DNA from 4 places in the Tardiphaga sp. GW822-FHT04G09 genome. Region 1 is predicted to be linked to each of the others. Evidence: predicted binding sites of a transcription regulator. Region 1 holds the regulator's gene; each other region holds the start of a gene.

Evidence for each region. The regulator PhoB, encoded in region 1, activates phosphate uptake and scavenging genes when phosphate is short. The targets are predictions, from matches to a motif close to TGTCATNNANCTGTCAT.
Region 2: the regulator PhoB is predicted to act here: its motif matches at 1,106-1,122, upstream of AC1RLZ_RS22295 (esterase-like activity of phytase family protein).
Region 3: the regulator PhoB is predicted to act here: its motif matches at 1,018-1,034, upstream of AC1RLZ_RS03235 (DUF47 domain-containing protein).
Region 4: the regulator PhoB is predicted to act here: its motif matches at 1,258-1,274, upstream of AC1RLZ_RS19255 (alkaline phosphatase D family protein).

The regions. Positions count from the first base shown of each region.
Region 1 is NZ_JBXAMO010000014.1:115,935-118,134, reverse strand. Features, by position in the region: gene phoU (phosphate signaling complex protein PhoU) at 1-436, shown strand, start outside; gene phoB (phosphate regulon transcriptional regulator PhoB) at 528-1,232, shown strand; gene AC1RLZ_RS21705 (GcrA family cell cycle regulator) at 1,500-2,009, opposite strand.
Region 2 is NZ_JBXAMO010000015.1:91,323-93,522, forward strand. Features, by position in the region: gene AC1RLZ_RS22295 (esterase-like activity of phytase family protein) at 1-1,047, opposite strand, end outside; gene AC1RLZ_RS22300 (Bug family tripartite tricarboxylate transporter substrate binding protein) at 1,246-2,200, opposite strand, start outside.
Region 3 is NZ_JBXAMO010000001.1:672,151-674,350, reverse strand. Features, by position in the region: gene AC1RLZ_RS03240 (inorganic phosphate transporter) at 1-304, opposite strand, end outside; gene AC1RLZ_RS03235 (DUF47 domain-containing protein) at 319-963, opposite strand; gene AC1RLZ_RS03230 (class I SAM-dependent methyltransferase) at 1,207-1,881, opposite strand; gene AC1RLZ_RS03225 (branched-chain amino acid ABC transporter permease) at 1,889-2,200, opposite strand, start outside.
Region 4 is NZ_JBXAMO010000011.1:88,191-90,390, reverse strand. Features, by position in the region: gene AC1RLZ_RS19260 (TonB-dependent receptor) at 1-884, opposite strand, end outside; cobalamin riboswitch at 991-1,178, opposite strand; gene AC1RLZ_RS19255 (alkaline phosphatase D family protein) at 1,324-2,200, shown strand, end outside.

The DNA.
Region 1 (2,200 bases):
CGATCTGGAGCGGATCGGCGATCTCTCCAAGAACATCGGCAAGCGCGTCAATGCACTCGACAGCGACTTCCACCCGCTGAAGCTGATCCGCGGTCTCGAGCACATGACCGACCTCGTGACCACCCAGGTCAAGTCGGTGCTCGACGCCTATGCCGCGCACGATCTGCCGGCAGCCATGACGGTGTGGAAGGGCGACGAGGAAATCGACGCCATCTGCACCTCGCTGTTCCGCGAACTCCTCACTTACATGATGGAAGATCCGCGCAACATCTCGTTCTGTATCCACCTGATGTTCTGCGCCAAGAACATCGAGCGGATCGGTGACCACGCCACCAATATCGCGGAAACCGTGTTCTACATGATCGAGGGTCAGCAGATGGTCGACAAACGTCCGAAGGGCGACATGACCAACTTCGCGAATACGCCGACGGCCTGAAGCATGATGCGGAAAAGGGGAAGCCGGTCTTCCGCTCGGATCATGATCTAGGGCTTGTCGGACGTCACTGAGGGTATTGATCAATATGGCAATGAACGCGCGCATTTTAGTGGTTGAAGACGAGGAAGCACTCACGACGCTCCTGCGCTACAACCTCGATGCCGAGGGCTACGACGTAGAAACCGTAGCTCGCGGCGACGATGCCGACACCCGCTTGAAGGAGCGTGTGCCGGATCTCGTGGTGCTCGACTGGATGCTGCCGGGTCTGTCCGGCATCGAACTGTGCCGCCGCCTGCGCGCACGGCCCGAAACCAAGGCACTGCCGATCATCATGCTGACGGCGCGTGGCGAAGAGAGCGAGCGTGTTCGCGGTCTTGCCACCGGTGCCGACGACTACATCGTCAAGCCATTCTCGGTGCCAGAGCTCCTGGCGCGTGTGAAGGGTCTGCTGCGGCGTGCCGCGCCGGAGCGTCTCGCCACTGTGCTCGCTTTCGGCGACATCGAACTCGACCGCGACAAGCGCCGCGTCGTGCGGTCCAGCCGTCCGATCGATCTCGGTCCGACCGAATATCGCCTGCTGGAGTTCTTCCTGGAACATCCGGGCCGCGTATTCAGCCGCGAGCAGTTGCTCGACAGCGTCTGGGGCCGTGACATCTATATCGATGAGCGCACCGTCGACGTGCATATCGGCCGCCTGCGCAAGCTGCTCAATCCCGCCGGTGAGCCGGACCCGATCCGCACCGTGCGCGGTGCCGGCTACGCACTGGATGACCGCTTCGACAAGGCGGCGGAGTAGGTTTCCGCCACGCGCAGGAATCGTAGGATGGGTAGAGCGTCTTCGCGAAACCCATCGTCCCATGCGCAGGACAGCGATGGGTTTCGCTACGCTCTACCCATCCTACGCGTCTGTGGAGCGTCGCTCTCACCCGATGCCCTCATGCTTCGCATGCGGAGACCGACGTCTCCCCGCCCGGCGAAGCGAGGCTTCGCTAGGCGAGGCAAGCAAGTGCCAAACGAAAAATGCCCGGCATCGCTGCCGGGCATTTGGCTTGATACGTCCAGTTCAGCGCGTCGGCTTCGGCACCGCGCGACGGCGGTCGCTGGCCGGCTGATAGGCGATGCGCGAGTGATGTGCGCAATAGGGAGCGCCGGCCAGCGCCTTGCCGCCGCAGAAGTAGAATTCGGGGCTCGACGGATCGCCGATCGGCCAATGGCACGTGGCTTCGTTGAGTTCGACCAGTGACAGGCGCTGGCTGATCGGCACGATATTGTCATAGGCGATCGGGTCGGGCTCGGCCTCGACTTCGTAATTATGGGCCAATGCCGTGTTGCCGCGGGCCATCGGGCGGGCGACGCGCACCATCTGCTGTGCCGGGCGCGCCTTGCGCTGCCGCGGAGCTGCCGAGGAGGGGCTCTTGGCGCGGCCGGACAGGCCGAGGCGGTGAACCTTGCCGATGACGGCGTTGCGGGTCACGTTACCGAGTTCCGCAGCGATCTGGCTGGCGGAGAGGCCGCCTTCCCAGAGTTTCTTCAACTGTTCGACGCGATCGTCGGTCCATGTCATTACCGTCATCGCCATTTTCCCTTCGTGAGCGCCAGCCTGACCGGGCAGCGCTGCGAGTTGAGACTTCAAAAATCCCTGCGGTCAGAATCCTTTAGCGCTCACCGGGCGCGAATTTCGCGTCCGGCTTTTACGCCGCACTGGATGTGTCAAAAGGATCTACCGCCGCACGAGATGTCGTATCCGACGAGGCAAAAGCTACA
Region 2 (2,200 bases), on a different contig from region 1:
ATCGGGGAAGCAGTCTTCACCGCGCTTGCCCTCGGCGCAGGCCTTGTCCTTGGTGCCCTCGCCATTGTCACGCTCGATGATCAGGCCATTGTCGGCGGTGATCATGTTGAAGTCGCCGATGGCATTGCCGTTCTGTTCGAACACATACTGCCAGTAGCGGCCGGTGAACTTCTCGTTGGCGACGTCGAATTCCAGGATGCGCGACGCTTCCTTGCCGTCGACCTTCTCCCAGTCCTTCTTCTCGGCATCCCAGATCGGACCTTCGAGCAGGCCGTAGAGGAACTTGCCATCCTTCGAGGAGGCGAAGCCTTCATAGCCCTTGGAGCGGCGCAGGTTGACGGTGGTGTAGGTGGCTCCCGGCGCGCCTGGCGACTGCACCGACCAATGATCCGGCGAACGCACCGGCTTGCCGTCGGCGACGGTGTCGAACACGGCCAGCACCTTGCCGGTCTTGTCGGCCTTGATGATGTAGGGGCCGAATTCCTCGCCGATCCAGAAATTGTCGCCGATAATCTGGAAACCTTCGGTGTCGACATCGGCGCCGGTCAGGTAGCGCTTGGCGGTGTCTTCATGGACGATGCGGAACGGCACCTTCTTGTCGGGATCGTGCAGGAACACGGTGGCCTGACGCTCGACCTTGCCGTTTTTCCAGTCGATCTTGTGGTGATTGAGATAGATCATGTAGTCGGCCGAATTGTAGCGCGAGCCGGCGCCGTTGTCGGTCAGCACCCAGAACGAACCGTCGGGCATCACCTTGATGCCGGAATGGCCCTGCAGCGGCTGGCCCTTCATCGGCAGCGAGATGCCGGTGGCGCGCTCATAGGACTTGCCCATCACTGTGCCGAGCGCGTCGACGCGCTTGCCGGTGGTGTATTTGCCCGAGGTCTTCAGATCGTTCGGCGCATCCGCGGGCGCGTCGATGGTCGAGGCGGCCGGCAACACGGCATGGCCGGCGAGCTTGGCGGGGAATTCACCTTCCGTCTGCGCGAAAGCGGTGGATGTGAGCATGACGAGGGAAGCGACGGAGCAGAGGAATGTGCTGCGCATGGTTGTCTCCTTTGTGGTGACCATGCGCGGTGTTCTGAGGCGCGGGAGTTACGCTGCGCTGACAGTTCCATGACGAGGAGATGACCGGGCGGGAAAACCCTGCGGCATCGGGTCGCCGAGGCTGCGGGTTAGGTCACAACCTTCCCCTGTCGTCCCAGCGCAAGCGGGGACGACACCCGGGAAGTCGGCAGACCAACCCTACTGTTTCTCGATTCCAGCGTCCGTGATCAGCTTCTCCCACACTTTGAGCTGATCCTTCAGGAAGGCGTCGAATTCTTCCGGCGTCCCGGAGAAGGCTTCCATGCCGCGATTGGCGAGGTCTTTCTGGATCTCGGGGCGCTCGACGATCTTGCGGATTTCCGCGTTGAGCTTGACGACGATGTCCTTCGGCATGTTGGCCGGGCCGAGATAACCCTGCCATGACGTGATGTCGAAGCCCTTCACGCCAGCCTCGTCCATGGTCGGCAGATCCGGCAGCAGCTTGGAGCGATATTTGGTGGTCACTGCGAGCGACTTCAGCGCCTTGGCGTTGACGTGCGGCAGGCCGGTGGGCACGTCGACGAACATCATGCTGACGCGGCCGGCGATGACATCGGTGAGCGCGGGTGGAGAGCTCTTGTAAGGCACGTGAAGGAGATCGAGCTTGGCGAGGCGGGCAAAGGTCGCGCCCGAGACGATCGCCGACGAACTGCCCGATGCGTAGGAGTACTTGCCCGGCTCCTTCTTGGCGAGCGCAATCAGCTCTTCCACGGAGTTGGCGGGAATCTCGGGATTGATCACCAGCATGAAGGGCAGGTCGCCGGTGCGCGCGATCGGGGTGAAATCCTTGATGGGATCGTAGCTCATATTCTTGAGCAGATAGGGATTGGCCGAATGCGTCGTGTTGGTCGTCACGAACAGCGTATAGCCATCGGCCGGTGCGCGGGCGACGAAGCTGGCGGCGATCGAGCCGTTGGCACCGGCCTTGTTGTCGATCACGGTGTTGGCGTTCAGTGCGGTGCCGAGTTCCTTGGCGATCAGGCGCGTTGTGGTGTCGGTGCCGCTGCCGGCGGCGAAAGGAAGGACCAGCGTGATCGGCCGGTTCGGATAGTTCGCAGTCTGTGCGATGGCATTGGGGCTCGCCAACAGCAGCGCTCCGATAAACGATGCGCTC
Region 3 (2,200 bases), on a different contig from region 1:
GTCCCCAGGTGATCACGTTCCAGACGATGGCGCCCATCAGCGCCGCGAAGATCACCGCGGGATCGATGACGCTGGGCTCGATAATCCCGGTGCCGATGGTGTTGGCGACATGCAGGCCGAACACCAGAAAAGCGATGAAGTTGAAGAACGCCGCCCACAGCACCGCATATTGCGGCCGCAGCACGCGGGTCGAGACGATCGTCGCGATCGAATTGGCAGCGTCATGCAGGCCGTTGAGAAAGTCGAACAGCAGTGCGATGGCGATAAGGCCGATCAGCACCGGAAAGGCGAGCGTGGCGTCCACCTGATAGCCCTGCCCTATACTTGTTCGATAACGATGCTGTTGATCTCGTTCGCAACGTCGTCGAAGCGGTCGGCCACCTTTTCAAGGTGCTTGTAGATCTCGGCGCCGACCACGAAATCCATGGCGTTGGCATCGCGGTGCTTGAGATAGAGCTCCTTGAGACCGATATCGTGCAGATCGTCGACGCGGCCCTCGAGCTTGCCGACCTCCTCGGTGATCGCGGTAAGCAGGCCGACATTGTCGCCGATGGCGCTCATCAGCGGCACGGCGCGGCCCACAAGGTTGGCGCATTCCACCAGGAGGATGCCGATCTCCCGCATCGGCGGCTCGAACTGGCGCACCTCGAACAGCATCACAGCCTTCGCCGTCTGCTGCATCTGGTCGATGGAGTCGTCCATCGCGGTGATGAGGTTCTTGATGTCGACGCGGTCGAACGGCGTGATGAAGGTGCGGCGGACGGCGGTCAGCACCTCGCGGGTGATGGCGTCAGCGTCATTCTCGAACTGGTTGACGCGCTGGCAATAGACCGGCGTCTCATCGCCGCCTTCCATCATCCCCGCCAGCGCTTCCGCGCCATGCACCACCGCCACGGAGTGACGGGCGAACAGGTCGAAAAACCTCTCCTCCCGGGGCAGAAAGGAGCGGAACCAGCGCAGCATAGGATCATCCAGGTCTTCGGGAAAACGCAGGGACCGGACCCGGCTCGCGGCTCCCGTCACACGGACGTCATAAAGCATTTCCGGCCAAGGCGAGCAATCGCACACCTTCTAGACCCGGTCATCCACCGCTTTATGACAGCCTGCTTTTCCTGAGGCAGTGCCCGGATTTAGAGCGAGTAATTGAATTCACAGGCGATTTCGCCATTCGTGCTGCGAAAGAAGGTCGATCGCAGCCCTCGACGGTTACGTCCTGTAGGCGACCCAGCCCCGGAACGTGAACCCCGCATAGAAAAGGGCGACGTCGGTGAAGCCTGCATCTCGCAACAGGGCTTCGTCCTGCTCCGGCGACAGCAGCTGCAAGCGTTCGCCGATCGCCGAGATCGCGTTCTCCGCATTGCCGGCCGGTACGCCCGATGCCACCGCAAAAGCAGCGTAGCGGGACAGCCACCTGGCCTTCTCCCCCTCGCCCTGGGGAAAGCTATGGTGGGCGACGACAAAGGGAGCGCCCGGCTTGAGCCGCCGGTGCACCTCGGCCAGCGTGCGTCGACGCTCCTCTTCCGGGATGAAATGCAGGGTCAGGATGCACGTCGCCGCGTCGAACGGCCCGCCGGGCGCGCCGTCGATATAGCCCTCATGGAGATCGACGCGCGATGCGAGCGGGCCCAGCGTGCGCCCGGCCAGTCCCAGCATCTCGGCCGATGGATCGACGCCGCAAAAGCGCCATCCGGGCTGTGTCTCGGCGAATGCCTTCAGCTCCAGCCCGCCGCCCGCGCCCAGCACGAGCACATGGGCGTCATCCGGTGCCCGTTCAGCGAGGAGAATACCCGCCATCTGCAGCAGGCCGAGGAAGCCCGGCACCTGCCGCACCGGGCCTTCTGCATAGCGTGCCACCGCCTCCGGATCGGAGAAGTATGACAATGGTGAACTACAGCGACCGCTTGAAGTAATGCGCGATTTCGCCAATGACGCCGCGGCGGAACGTCAGCACGCAGACCACGAAGATCACGCCCTGGATCACCGTCACCCACTGACCGAAGCCGGCAAGATATTGCTGCATGGCGATGATGACGAAGGCGCCAACCACCGGCCCGAACAGCGTGCCGAGGCCGCCGACCAGCGTGATCAGCACGATTTCACCGGACATGGTCCAGTGCACGTCGGTGAGCGAGGCGTTCTGCGCCACGAACACCTTCAGCGAGCCCGCGAAGCCTGCCAGCGTACCCGACAGGATATAGGC
Region 4 (2,200 bases), on a different contig from region 1:
CAGGTGATGTCTTCGGTCTGTTTGATCTGCACGGCGGCGTGGACTTCGACATGGGACTGGTGGTCACGGTCGACCCAGCCATCCGACATGCTGCCGATGGCGGTGATTCGGTAGGCGACGTCCTTGCTCACGGGGCCGCCGCTGTCCACGGCGATGCGGCGCTCCATATTGGTGTCGAAAGAGATCTCTGCCTGATTACGCGGCACCCACAGCGGCAGTTTCGAGACCACATTGATGGCGCCGCCAATGGCGCCTTCGCCATACATCACCGAGGCAGGACCGCGCAGCACTTCGATGCGCTCCGACGACCAGGTGTCATAGGGGAAGGTCAGCGTGCCGGACCCGACATAGAGGCGGGTGCCGTCATACAGTGTCATCACCGTGCCGTTGCCGTTAAAGCCGCGGGTGTTGAAGGCGATGCTGCCATTGCCGGGCGCCGGCTGGGCGGTGAAGCCGATGGCGTTTTGCGTCACCGCGGCGATGATGTTTTGCTGGCCGCGTTCGGCCATGGTCTCGGCGGAGATCACTTCCACGCTGGCCGGCGTTTGCAGGCGCGTGAGGCCGAGGCGGCTGCCGGTCGATGTCGTGCCGGTGAGGTTGAGCGTCGGCGCTGCGAAGACCGGGCCTGTCGGCGCGGCGACCGGCGCGCCCGTATTGGCGGCAATGTTGCGCTGCTGCCGCGAGCGCGCAGCGCGCGTGGGCTTGCCTGATGTCGTGCGGCGTACCCGTGTTGGCGTCGCGGTCGGCTGAACTACCACGGGATCGAGTACGTGGTGCGATTGCGCAGGTCGTAGCGAGCCTTCAGCGGGCACAAGGAAGCAGGACAGTGCGACAGAGGAAAGCAGAGCACTGCATCGCTTGGATGCATGGGAGACGGAGGTCATCTACAGGACTCGCGGTTACGTGGCACGTCACCGCAAACCAAGTCGCCCCGCCGCTTTCAAACAGGCAGTGTGACTTCCACCAGGACACCCCGCCCAATGTGCTCGCGTGTGACCACGACTGGCGGCAGGTCTCCTGGCTCGCGGGTCAATGCCTGTTGCCGCCTTCCCAAGTGAACACCCAGTGGCTCTTGGCGCAGGCTCGCCGCTTACAGTTGCGGGGGCAGCCGCGGAATCGGGGATCCCCTCACCGCATTCCCTTTTGATCCCCGAAGGGAACCGTCCCGTTCACGTTAAGGTGAAATTTCCAAATGTGTCAATCTAGTCGCCAGTCATTCGCAACTTGCGCCGACAGGTGTTGATATTGCGCATCACCTGTCATCGCGGCGTCAAGCGATCTGCCTAGCACCATGGGTGTCAAAGCCAGGATCAGGAGTTCGCCATGACTTACAAGTTCTCGGCGTTACATATGTCCCGCCGCCGTTTTCTCACGCACTCAGCTGCAGCAGGCGCCAGCTTCCTGGCGATGCCCTATCTCAGCCGCGCGGCGGATCGTCCGGTGGTGTCGCATGGCGTGCAGTCCGGCGATGTCGGGATCAATAGCGGCATGATCTGGTCGCGTGCCGACCGGCCGGCGCAGATGATGGTGGAAGTCGCCACCACCGAGTCCTTCAACAATGCGCGGACCTTGCCGCCGATGGTGGCGCTGCCGGAAACCGATTTCACAGCAAAGCTGCTGCTCGACAATCTGCCGGCCGGGCAGGACATCTTCTACCGCGTCAAATTCCGTGATCTTTCGCATACGGAGATCGTCGGCGAGCCCGTGACCGGCCGCTTCCGCACCGCGCCCGCGGATCGCCGCGATGTGTCTTTCGTTTGGGGCGGCGATGTCGCCGGACAGGGCTGGGGCATCAATGCGGAGGATGGCGGCATGGTCACCTACGCCACCATGCGCAAGCACAATCCGGATTTCCTGATCCATTCCGGCGATACGATCTATGCCGACGGCCCGATCCTGCCTGAAGTGAAATTGCCTGACGGCACGGTCTGGAAGAACACCATCATCGTGCCGGAAAAGGCCAAGGTCGCCGAGACGCTCGACGAATTCCGCGCCGCGCACAAATACAATCTGCTCGACGAGAATGTTCGCGCCTTCAATGCGCAGGTGCCGATCTTCGGCCAGTGGGACGATCACGAAGTCACCAACAACTGGTCGCTCTCCAAGCAGTTGCCGGCGGCCTACAAGGAACGCGACATCACGCTGCTGGCTGCGCGCGGCGCGCGTGCCTTTCACGAGATGTATCCGATCTCGGTCAATC